Lacibacter sediminis: one gene and its partner. The protein of the gene in region 1 interacts with the protein of each later gene in a pairwise test. Links are inferred from orthologs where the notes say so. Each region holds a gene or a part of one and is shown in the gene's direction. Other genes may lie near its edges.

What was found. Proteins that work in one complex are often made in the same cells at the same time.
Region 2: the proteins of gyrA (region 1) and gyrB interact in binary tests that used the Escherichia coli proteins (3 or more experiments, as listed by UniProt). The link is inferred for Lacibacter sediminis from one-to-one orthologs.

What each region holds. Positions count from the first base shown.
Region 1 is NZ_CP060007.1:2,846,660-2,852,315, forward strand. What follows is about bases 1,097-4,271. They hold gyrA (DNA gyrase subunit A), read left to right. Parts: upstream 1,097-1,458; coding sequence 1,459-4,071; downstream 4,072-4,271. Other genes in these bases: H4075_RS12020 (DUF6089 family protein), read left to right, coding at 1,097-1,305; H4075_RS12030 (tetratricopeptide repeat protein), read left to right, coding at 4,099-4,271. Also shown: H4075_RS12015 (tryptophan 2,3-dioxygenase family protein), read right to left, coding at 1-199; more of H4075_RS12020, read left to right, coding at 415-1,096; more of H4075_RS12030, read left to right, coding at 4,272-5,364; H4075_RS12035 (HD domain-containing protein), read left to right, coding at 5,446-5,656. UniProt on the Escherichia coli protein: A type II topoisomerase that negatively supercoils closed circular double-stranded (ds) DNA in an ATP-dependent manner to maintain chromosomes in an underwound state.
Region 2 is NZ_CP060007.1:4,396,140-4,401,565, forward strand. Bases 1,474-4,418 are described here. They hold gyrB (DNA topoisomerase (ATP-hydrolyzing) subunit B), read left to right. Parts: upstream 1,474-1,919; coding sequence 1,920-3,917; downstream 3,918-4,418. Other genes in these bases: H4075_RS18730 (helix-turn-helix domain-containing protein), read right to left, coding at 1,474-1,650; H4075_RS18740 (hypothetical protein), read left to right, coding at 4,095-4,292; H4075_RS18745 (hypothetical protein), read right to left, coding at 4,359-4,418. Also shown: H4075_RS18725 (TonB-dependent receptor family protein), read right to left, coding at 1-597; more of H4075_RS18730, read right to left, coding at 712-1,473; more of H4075_RS18745, read right to left, coding at 4,419-5,015; H4075_RS18750 (DUF4870 domain-containing protein), read right to left, coding at 5,139-5,426. UniProt on the Escherichia coli protein: DNA gyrase negatively supercoils closed circular double-stranded DNA in an ATP-dependent manner to maintain chromosomes in an underwound state.

The sequences.
Region 1 (5,656 bases):
TGCTGAATACTTTTTTTACAAAGTCCAGTTCAAATAAAATCTGTTTGAACCATAGTTCATAAGACTGGTGAATGATGATGAACAACATTTCATCATGCGCAGGTTGCTGGCCTTCAGCAAAACTTAAAAGATGCTGGCTGTCGAGAATTTTCTCCAGCTGCAAATAAGAAGGGTAGTACTGTCCGTTATCAGGTTTCATGTGTAAATTTTAGTTGTTTATGGCCACATGTTATTCGCCAGAAAATTTTTATGGCTCATTTCATATGCTTTCGTTAAGGCGGCAAGGTTAAAGAAATTTCATGAACTTATATCAGGCTGCAGTTACTTTGCTATACGAATTCATTTATTTATCCGTTTTATCAAATAACGTATCCTGTGTAAGACTGGCTTTATTTTTGCAAAACAAATATTCATATGCAAAAGAAACTGATCTTAACCTTACTCACCGTTGTAACCTTTACTGCACTTACTGCACAAGATCTTCGTTTAAATCTCTTTGGAGGTATGGCCAATTACAATGGCGATCTTCAATCAAGACCAATAACTTTTCAGCAGGCTCGATATAGTGTGGGGCTTTGGGCCAGTTATGACATCAACCCCTATGTGATGTTGCGTGGCGGGCTTCATTTTGCCGAGGTAAGAGCGGAAGACCGTTTTCAAAAGAACCCAGCAAACATCTTGCGTAATCTCAGTTTCGCAACAAATATCATCGAATTACATGCCGGTGCTGAATATCATTTTCTTGGAATGACCGACAGGGTTTTCTCACCTTATGTTTTTGGTGCCCTTGCAGGTTTTTATTACAATCCGTATGCATATGACCAGGGAGGAAACAAGGTTTTCCTGAAACCACTGTCAACAGAAGGACAGGGTTTAGCTGGATACCCCGATCGTCAGCCATATAGTTTAACTCAATTTACAGTTCCACTTGGCGTAGGTGTTCGTATGGTACTTACCGACAGGATTGATGTTGGTGCAGAGTTTGGCTACCGCAAAACATTTACTGACTACATGGATGATGTAAGTCGTTCTTATGTTGATCAGGCTGTGTTACTTGCTTCACGTGGACCAAAAGCTGTTGAAATGGCATTTCGTACACCGGAAGTTCCCGGTCATTCAATCGATCCTTATCCGGTTGATTTGGAAAAAAGAGGCGGCTCCGAATTTAAAGACAATTACTACTTTCTCGGTTTAACATTCACCTATCGTATCACCGGCGGCGACCGTTCGGGAGGCCGTTTAAGCGGCGGACGTGGTGGTGGCAAACGACGTTCAAGTTTAGGCTGTCCTACTAACGTTTTTTAAACGGATTTTTCAACTAAAAAATCACCCCGGTTTTCTTATCCACAAACTGCAATAAATTGTTGAAAAACAGTGAAAATAAAGGCTGTTTTTCTGTCGGGTTCCGTATGCTTTTCGGTATCTTTGGCCGCTTCAATTTAAGCGACATTTTAAGCTATGGATCAAACAGAAAATACAATGGAAAACGGGCAGGATAGGAATGGTCGTATCATACCCGTAAATATCGAGGAGCAAATGAAAACTGCCTACATCGATTATTCGATGTCAGTGATCGTTGGCCGTGCGTTGCCCGATGTAAGAGATGGATTAAAACCCGTTCACCGCCGCATTTTGTATGCAATGAACGAACTGGGTTTGCAATACAACAAAGCCTACAAGAAAAGTGCAAGAGTGGTGGGTGAGGTGCTTGGTAAGTATCACCCCCATGGCGATGGATCTGTTTACGATGCCATGGTGCGTATGGCCCAGGAATGGAGCATGCGTTACACCTTGGTTGATGGCCAGGGTAACTTTGGTAACCAGGATGGTGATGGCCCTGCAGCGATGCGTTATACCGAGGTAAGAATGGAACGTCTTACCGAAAGTATGCTGGGCGATATCGATAAAGAAACAGTCGATTTTCAAAACAACTTCGATGATTCCGAAAGAGAACCTTCGGTTCTTCCTACACGTATTCCGCAATTATTGGTGAATGGTTCAAGTGGTATTGCTGTTGGTATGGCTACCAACATGATGCCGCATAACCTGGGTGAGGTAATTGACGGCTGTATAGCGTTTATCGATAACCGGGAGATTACGATCGATGAGTTGATGACGCATGTAAAAGCTCCTGACTTTCCAACTGCCGGTACCATTTACGGCATGGAAGGCATTAAAGCCGGTGCTCATTTTGGACGTGGTCGTGTTGTGTTGCGTGGTAAACTAACCATCGAAACAAAAACAAGTGGCCGTGAACAGATCATCATTACAGAAGTACCGTACCAGGTAAACCGTGATGCATTAACCGATAAGATCGGTCAGTTGGTGAATAATAAAGTGATTGAAGGTATTGTTCACGTAAACAACGAGAGTAACCAAAAGGAAGGTACACGTATTGTTGTTGACCTGAAGCGTGATGCTGTTGCCAACGTGATCGTGAACCAGCTGTTTAAGTTCACCGAACTGCAAACTTCTTACGGCATCAATAATGTTGCCATTGTAAAAGGCCGACCAAAAACACTTAACCTCAAAGAACTCATCTCTGAGTTTGTTGAATTCCGTCATGAGGTTGTTGTACGTCGTACGAAATATGAATTACGCAAAGCGCAGGAAAGAGCACATATCTTATTAGGTTATCTGATTGCATTAGATCATCTCGATGAAGTAATTGCTCTCATCCGCAGTTCTGCAACACCCGATGTTGCCAAAGAGAATTTGATCAATGCAGGTTGGGGATTGGATGAAATACAAGCCAAAGCAATTCTTGAACTCCGTCTCCAGCGTTTAACAGGCATGGAGCGTGATAAGATCAAGAATGAATATGATGAGTTAATGAAACTGATCAATCATTTGAACGAGCTTTTATCAAACGAAACCATGCGTTTCGATCTCATTAAAACCGAGTTACTCGAAATAAAAGAGAAATTTGGTGACGAACGTAAAACAGAGATCACTTACTTAGACAATGAAGTGCGTATTGAAGACCTCATTAAAGAAGAAGATGTGGTGATCACTATTTCACATCATGGTTATATCAAACGTACTTCGGCTAATGAATACCGTCAGCAACGCAGAGGCGGCAGGGGAGCAATGGGTAGTAAAACAAGAGAAGAAGATTATGTAGAACATCTCTTTGTTGCATCTACTCACCATACACTTTTATTCTTCACGGAAAAAGGAAGGGTGTATTGGCTGAAGAGTTATGAAATTCCCGAAGGCGATAAAACAAGCAAGGGCAGAGCTATTCAAAACCTGATGCAATTACCGCCTGATGATAAAGTGAGAGCAATTATTGATGTTGCCAATATCGAAGATGAAGAATTTGTGAAGAATCATTACATTGTATTGTGTACAAGAAAGGGTATCATTAAGAAAACGCTTTTGGAAGACTTTAGCAGACGCCGTGCAACTGGTGTTAACGCTATCACCATCGTTGAAGGTGATGAATTACTAGAAGCGAAGATGACTGATGGAAGCAGTGAAATTATGATGGCGGTGAAAAGCGGCCGTGCAATTCGTTTCCCTGAAGAAAAAGTAAGACCAACGGGTCGTGGTGCCATCGGTGTTGCAGGTATTGAAGTGGATGATGAGAATGACGAGGTGGTTGGTATGATTTGTGTTAACAGGGATGACACCAGCCGCACTGTATTGGTAGTAAGTGAAAAAGGATACGGTAAGCGTACCCCTGTTGATGAATACCGGATGACCAACAGAGGTGGTAAAGGTGTAAAAACAATTAACGTGACTGATAAAACAGGTCCGTTGGTTGGTATGCTGGAAGTGACCGAGAAAGAAGATCTGATGATCAGTTGTAGGAGTGGTATCACTATTCGTATGAAAGTGAATCAGATCAGTGAACAGGGACGTGCTACACAAGGTGTTAAACTGATACGGGTTGATGATGGCGATGAAATTGCAGCAATTACCCGTTTGGATGAAGAGGAAGAAGTAGTAGATGCAACTGATGTACTACCGGAAGCATCTGATAGTTCTGACAATAACATTTCTGACAACTCTGATCATAACACAACAACGACCGACGAAACACCTGAATCATCTGACAATCAGTAAAAAACAATAAACACAAAAAATAAAGAGATGAAAAAATTTCTTTTCTCAGCGGTTGCTGTACTGTTTTGCCTGGGTCTTTCTGCACAGGATGTAAAGAAGATCCGCAATGCTTACGACAAAAAAGATTGGCCAAAAGCAAAAGAGGCAGTTGATCTTGCTTTAGCGAATGAAAAAGAACAAAAGAATTGGGAAGCCTGGTATTACAAAGGATTGATCTATGGCCAGATCGCCAAAGATGCAACCCTGAAGGCAACCGTTCCTGATGCATGGATGCAATCATTCGATGCCTATCAAAAAGCAATGGAGCTTGACCAGAAACAGTCGGAAGTTTATATGATGACAAGGCAGTATCCGATTTTTGATAACTATCTCGAATTGCAAAAAGAAGCCAACCAGTTATACAATAGCGGCAACTACCAGGGCGCTTTGGATGGCTATAAAAAAGCCGACAAAGTTGGTCGTTTCATCTTTAAAAATAAATGGGCGCTGAGCGAAGTTGATACCATCCTGTATTACTATGCCGGTGCTGCTGCTATGCAGTTAGAAAATAAAGAAGAAGTAGTTTCTTTCTTCCAGAAAATAGCTGATGCCAACATTGGTGGCGAAGGTTATGATGTGGTGTACCGCTATCTTACTTATTACTACGATCAGAAGAAAAATCCGGAGTTAGCAGCTAAATATGCTGAAAGCGGACGTAAGCTTTATCCAAAGGATACTTACTACGATCGTATTGAACTCGATAAAATGCGTAAGAGCGGGGCAGATGCGTTAGAAATATTTAAGAAGTACGAAGGTATTGTTGAAACAGACCCTAAAGATTACGAGGTGCGTTACGATTATGCAGCTGAGATCTTTAACTGGCTCTATATGGATTCAAAAGCAACAGCAGAACAAAAACCTGCTTACTTCGACAAGATCATTTCTGCATTGAAGAAGTGTATTGAACTTGATCCAAAGCAGCCAGATGCTCATTTGCTGATCGGTAAAACCTATTTCAATGAAGCTGCTTTTATGCAGGATGAAATGAAGAAGATAAAAGGAACAACTCCGGCCGACACACAAAAGAAGACTGAGATGAAAAAACAAATGGAAGACCGGATGAAAGAGGCACTTCCTTATTTAGATAATTCAGCGGCTATTTTTGCCGCAATGACGGCCGATCAAATGAAAGATAAGCGTACGAAAAACGAATACAAATCAACTTTGTATCTTTTAACAGAAGCCTATCGTTTTCTCGGCAATAAGGATAAAGAGAAAGAATTTGATGCAAAATACCAGGCGTTAAATCAATAAGCCAGGTGTTCTCTCAACTTTAAGGCTGTCGTTTTACGACAGCCTTTTTTTATTACATTTAATAAACAGAATTAATAAGATATGTCATTGAAACTGAACCGTACAAGCTTTGGCGATCCGAAAAATACCGGCAACGTTTTAAATCGGGAAGAAGCATTTAAGCTGTTAAATGATTGGGTGAAAAATGAACGCCTGCAACTTCACATGAAACAGGTTGGCCACCTCATGAAATGTTGGGCACAGGAAAAAGAAGGTTTACAGGAAGCTGATCAATGGCGGTGGGAAATGGCTG
Region 2 (5,426 bases), 1.5 Mb from region 1 along the record:
AAACAAACCGTTGCTGCCAATGGTTTGTTGTGTTTCAAATTCAAACGGCTTATTAATTTCACTTCCGTTTCTAAGAATGTAATTCACCATTCCTCCAAACTGCGGTCCGTATTGCAGCGAACCATGTCCTCTGATGATTTCAATCCGTTGTACTGCCTGTAACTGCGGATTATAGTATGCTTCCGGATAACCATAAGGATCGGCAGCTATATCATAACCATTTTGTCTTGTGTTGAATTCCCAACTACGGTTAGGGCTCAATCCTCTTGCCGCAATACCGATCTGTATACCGCTGCCATCGCTTTCCCAAATTTGAATACCGGGAATTTTGGCTACCACTTGCCGCATGGTATTGGTAACAACATTTCCCTGCACATTATCGACTACAATTAATGAGTTCTTCTTACCAGCATTGATATTTACACCAACAATTTCCGGTAAAAAATGTACATCAGCACGGCTGTTACGGCCAACTACTGTTATATCGGCCAGGTATTTTGTATGGAGACGACTGCTGTCTGTTTTTGTTGAATCCTGTTGAGCTGTTGTTTGTAAAGCTATTATTGCCAGGCAAATTGTGATAATGGTTCTTTTCATGTTCATTCCCAAGTTTAATCGGGGGCAAAGGTGCATTACAACCATTCAAATCATTTACAGAATAAGGAAAACTGTTTACGCAATACGGAAAGCCTCAGAGAAAATGAACAGGTATTAGTTTGTTCTGAACAACAATTCACATGGCTTCAGCCCCGTGTGCTTTTTAAACGCAGTAGAAAAGTGTGAGATGGAGGAATAACCGAGTAATGCACTTACCTCGGTAACGCTTAACCCTTTTTCGTATAAAAGATATTTAGCGTGTTCCATTCGCTGGCTCTGGTAGAATTCGAAGATGGTAGTTCCGAACATTTCTTTGAACCCTTTTTTCAAATAACATTCGTTGGTTCCTACTTTACGGCTCAATTCTTTAATGGTGATGGGCTCGCCAATACGTTGCAATAAAATTTCCCTTGCCTGCAGAATGGTATCTTTTGCATTATCCGTTGCAAGAAAACGGCAAACAAAACTGTCTTCAGCTTTCTGATCAGTTAAACATTCTAATCCATACAACAGCAATGTTTGCAACTGGCTGTTTACATAAATATTCTCCAGTGCATTACTGTAATTATGCTGTAACAGGTTTTCCAATACCGTTCTGATACGGCTGCAAAGATTAACCGTTGTGATGAAAGATTGTTTTTCTTTAAACGCAAGCACCCGCTCACTTTTTGTTGTAATGGTTTTCCCTTTTACAAACGGAGTAAGATAAGAAGGAGAAAAACGAAACATGAATACATCGATTGTTGGCTCTGCAGTACAATCGGCCGATGTTTTTTTACAAACCCCGTTTGCGCAGGTTTTGCTGTTACAATATTTATTTCCATTGATGCAGAAACGCAGCTCAATATTCCGCTCCTTTGATTGCTGAGATTGCGAATTATACACCAGCACCGCCGTGTCTTCAGGAGTAACATGTGGCAGCAATTTGTAGCGATAAATACCATACTGCACCGAGCCGGGAATTTGCTTTTCCTGCTCATATACCAGATCCAGCTCATGTGTTAAGAGCGGGTTTCGGTTGGCGAGTGTGAGTAATTCGTTTAATTGCTGCATTGGGATGGCAAAGATAGGTCATAAAGCAGGGCTATTATCATGGGCTATTGACAGAGTTTTGTCATGTTTTTGGATGGAAAAAGAAGTAGTCTGCCGCTCCTGTTTTCAAGAATTCCACAAACTGTTTCAAACCCTTCATTTTCAGCAGAAAAATTGTGGATTTCTTGCTGTAAAATCGGCTTTAAAAATCGCTTCAACCGCTGCCTTTTCCGTACATTTGTCCGAATATATTTTCACCACTCCCAATCAGATTTTTTGAGAATCATTATATGAGCACAGAGTTAACAGACTTACAGGAAAAAGCCATCAGTGCAGCAGCACAAAATGCAGGTTATGGCGCCGACAGTATCCAGGTTTTAGAAGGTTTAGAAGCGGTTCGTAAGCGTCCCGCCATGTACATTGGCGATATCAGTGAAAAAGGTTTGCATCACCTCGTGTATGAAGTGGTCGACAACTCGATCGATGAAGCCCTTGCAGGTTATTGTAAAAACATTACAGTCAACATTCATGAAGATAACAGCATCAGTGTGCAGGATGATGGTCGTGGTATTCCTACTGCCATGCATACAAAAGAAAAACGTTCTGCACTTGAAGTTGTAATGACTGTGTTGCATGCCGGTGGTAAGTTCGATAAAGGTTCTTACAAAGTATCAGGTGGTTTGCATGGTGTGGGTGTAAGTTGCGTAAACGCATTGTCATCTAAACTGCAGGTAACCGTTCAGCGTGAAGGAAAAATATTTGAGCAGGAATATCGCATTGGTGTTCCTCAGTATCCTGTTCGTGAAGCAGGTGTAAGCGATATTACGGGTACAAGGGTTCATTTCTGGCCCGATACGACCATCTTCACCGCATCTGTTTATAAAAAAGAAATTCTTGAAGCACGTTTACGTGAATTATCGTTTTTGAATAAAGGCATCCGCATTATCCTCAACGATCTTCGTGAAGTGGATGAGAACGGTGCAACTTACAGTAACACATTCTTCAGCGAAGGTGGTATCACTGAATTTGTAGAATTGATTGAGAAGAATGGCAAACGCAGTCCACTGTTACCTCAAGTGATCTACATGGATGGTCATGACCCTGAGAGTAATGTAGCAGTAGAAGTTGCCATGGTGTATAATGACTCGTACAGTGAACATATCTTTTCATATGTAAACAACATCAACACCATTGAAGGAGGTACACACGTAACCGGTTTCCGCAGATCAATTACGAGGGTGTTTACATCATACGGAAAAAAAGAAGGCTTGTTTGAAAAAGCAAAAGTAGATGTTGAAGGAGATGATTTCCGTGAAGGTTTAACTGCTATCATTTCAGTAAAGGTTCCTGAACCACAGTTTGAAGGTCAAACAAAAACCAAGCTCGGCAACAGTGAAGTAAGTGGTATTGTGGAAACATCTGTAAGCCGCACACTGGAAGCTTATCTCGAAGAAAATCCAAGAGAAGCAAAGAACATCGTTCAAAAAATTATCCTTGCGGCACAGGCAAGAGCAGCAGCTAAGAAAGCACGTGAACTGGTGCAACGTAAAACCGTATTAAGCGGTGGCGGTTTGCCGGGTAAACTGGCTGATTGTTCTGATCGTGATCCTGAACGTTGCGAATTATATTTAGTCGAAGGTGATTCGGCAGGTGGTACTGCCAAGCAAGGCCGTGACCGTAGTTTCCAGGCCATTCTTCCTTTACGTGGTAAGATATTGAACGTAGAGAAAGCAATGGAGCATAAGATCTACGATAACGAAGAGATCCGGAATATGTTTACAGCTCTTGGTGTAAAGATGGGTACTCCTGAAGATCCAAAAGCGTTAGACATCAGCAAGCTTCGTTATCACAAGATCATCATCATGACCGATGCCGATGTGGATGGTAGTCATATCGCCACATTGATCCTTACTTTTTTCTTCCGTTATATGACGGCGATTGTTGAGCAGGGTTATCTCTATCTCGCACAGCCACCGTTATACCAGGTGAAGAAAGGAAAGGAAATGGCTTACGCATGGAATGAAGAAGAACGCAAAGCGTACGTTGCACAATTTGGTGCAGGTAAAGAAGACAGTGTGGGCGTACAACGATACAAAGGTTTGGGTGAAATGAATGCCGACCAGTTATGGGAAACAACCATGAACCCGGGCACACGTGCGCTGAAGATGGTTACGATTGAAAGTGCAGCGGAGGCCGACAGGGTATTCAGCATGCTTATGGGCGATGAAGTTGCTCCAAGAAGGGAGTTTATTGAAAGCCACGCCAAGTACGCAAACCTTGACATTTAAGGCGGAATTTTATACAAATCATACGAGCGGCCCGTCAATCCGGGTCGCTTTTTTATTGATTTTCAATGCATAGCGGCTGTGGAAAGCATTTTAAGTCCTTTTTTAGCGAAAATCTGTACTTTAGCCCGAACCGAGTGACGGTAATTATTAACTAACCCCCTCATAAAAAATTAAATTATGGAATTAACAGCGTATAACGTAAAGACAAAAGAAAAGAACGTTCCTATCCAGAATGCAGTAGTTGAGCGTACAGCTAAAGGTGGATACATTGCTAAAGGTGATGATGGAAAAGGTAACAAACTTACTGCCTTATTAGGCGAAGCAAAAGCTCTGGCTGCAATTGCTGCAGGCACTGCAAAAAAAGGCTGGGATTAATCTTATTCTACCCATAAAAAAAGTCGTTCCGCTAACGTGGAACGACTTTTTTATTGACAGGATTCTTTATAAAGGAAATCTTCTTGCAATAGCTCTTGTTACATTTTGAATGGATTGCTGAAATGGATAGTTCCAATCTGTCTGGTTGGTAAATCGTGTGCTCCACACGGTATAACCTTCTTTCACAAGAGCACTACTCACAAACATATCACTTGTACGGGCCATTCCCGTTGGCACACCAATACCCGGAACAGTACGGTTAAGAATACCACCTACCACATCAACACCCATTGCCACTTCATTACTGAGAATATGGTTCTGCGTTACCTTGGTTGATACCACTGCGTCAACACCCAGTATTTTCGAAAGCTCTGCAGGATCCATTTGCCAGGATGCAGAATCAGTAATGCCTTTTTCCTCCAATAGTTTTTTAGTACGCTCCGAGCTTTGAAATTGAACCTGCGAGTAGCGACGCAAACGTGTATCAACATACTGCACCAGGTCGATGTACAAAGCACGGTTTAGAAACGTGCTGTTTCTTTCAATCATCTCATTTACCTGTTCAGGCGTTAATTTCTTTGGAATGTTTCCGGTTACTTCTAACTGAGCAGGAAGAATAGCAATGGTACGGATGTTATATTGCTGCACCCTTTCCATCATTCGTTTTCTTGCGCAGGAGTTGATCAGTAATGAGAGAGAAATCAAGAGTAGAACTTGTTTCATAAGCTCGGTTTTAATTGAATAATACAATGTGTCATAGATATTGGAACAATTGCAGTACCAAAATTAATAAAGGCTTTCGTTTATGAAAGCCTTTATCAATGAATTAACTTAAAAAAAGTAAAACTACTTGATGAAACGGATGGTGAATGGATAACGGTACAACACATCATCAGCCGCTTTTACGGCCGCAATGATGTAAATAATAAGCGAACCTATACCAATAGCAATCAAAAAGAAAATACCTATGATTATAAATATCAGTGGTATGCAGATGATGCAATAGATAACCACGCTGATTCCGAAATTCAATGCTTCTTTGGCATGCTCACCTACATAACGTGATTCATTCCTTTTTACAAGATATATGATTAAAGGAGCGAGGATGGAAAAGAAGATGGATAGTACATGTGT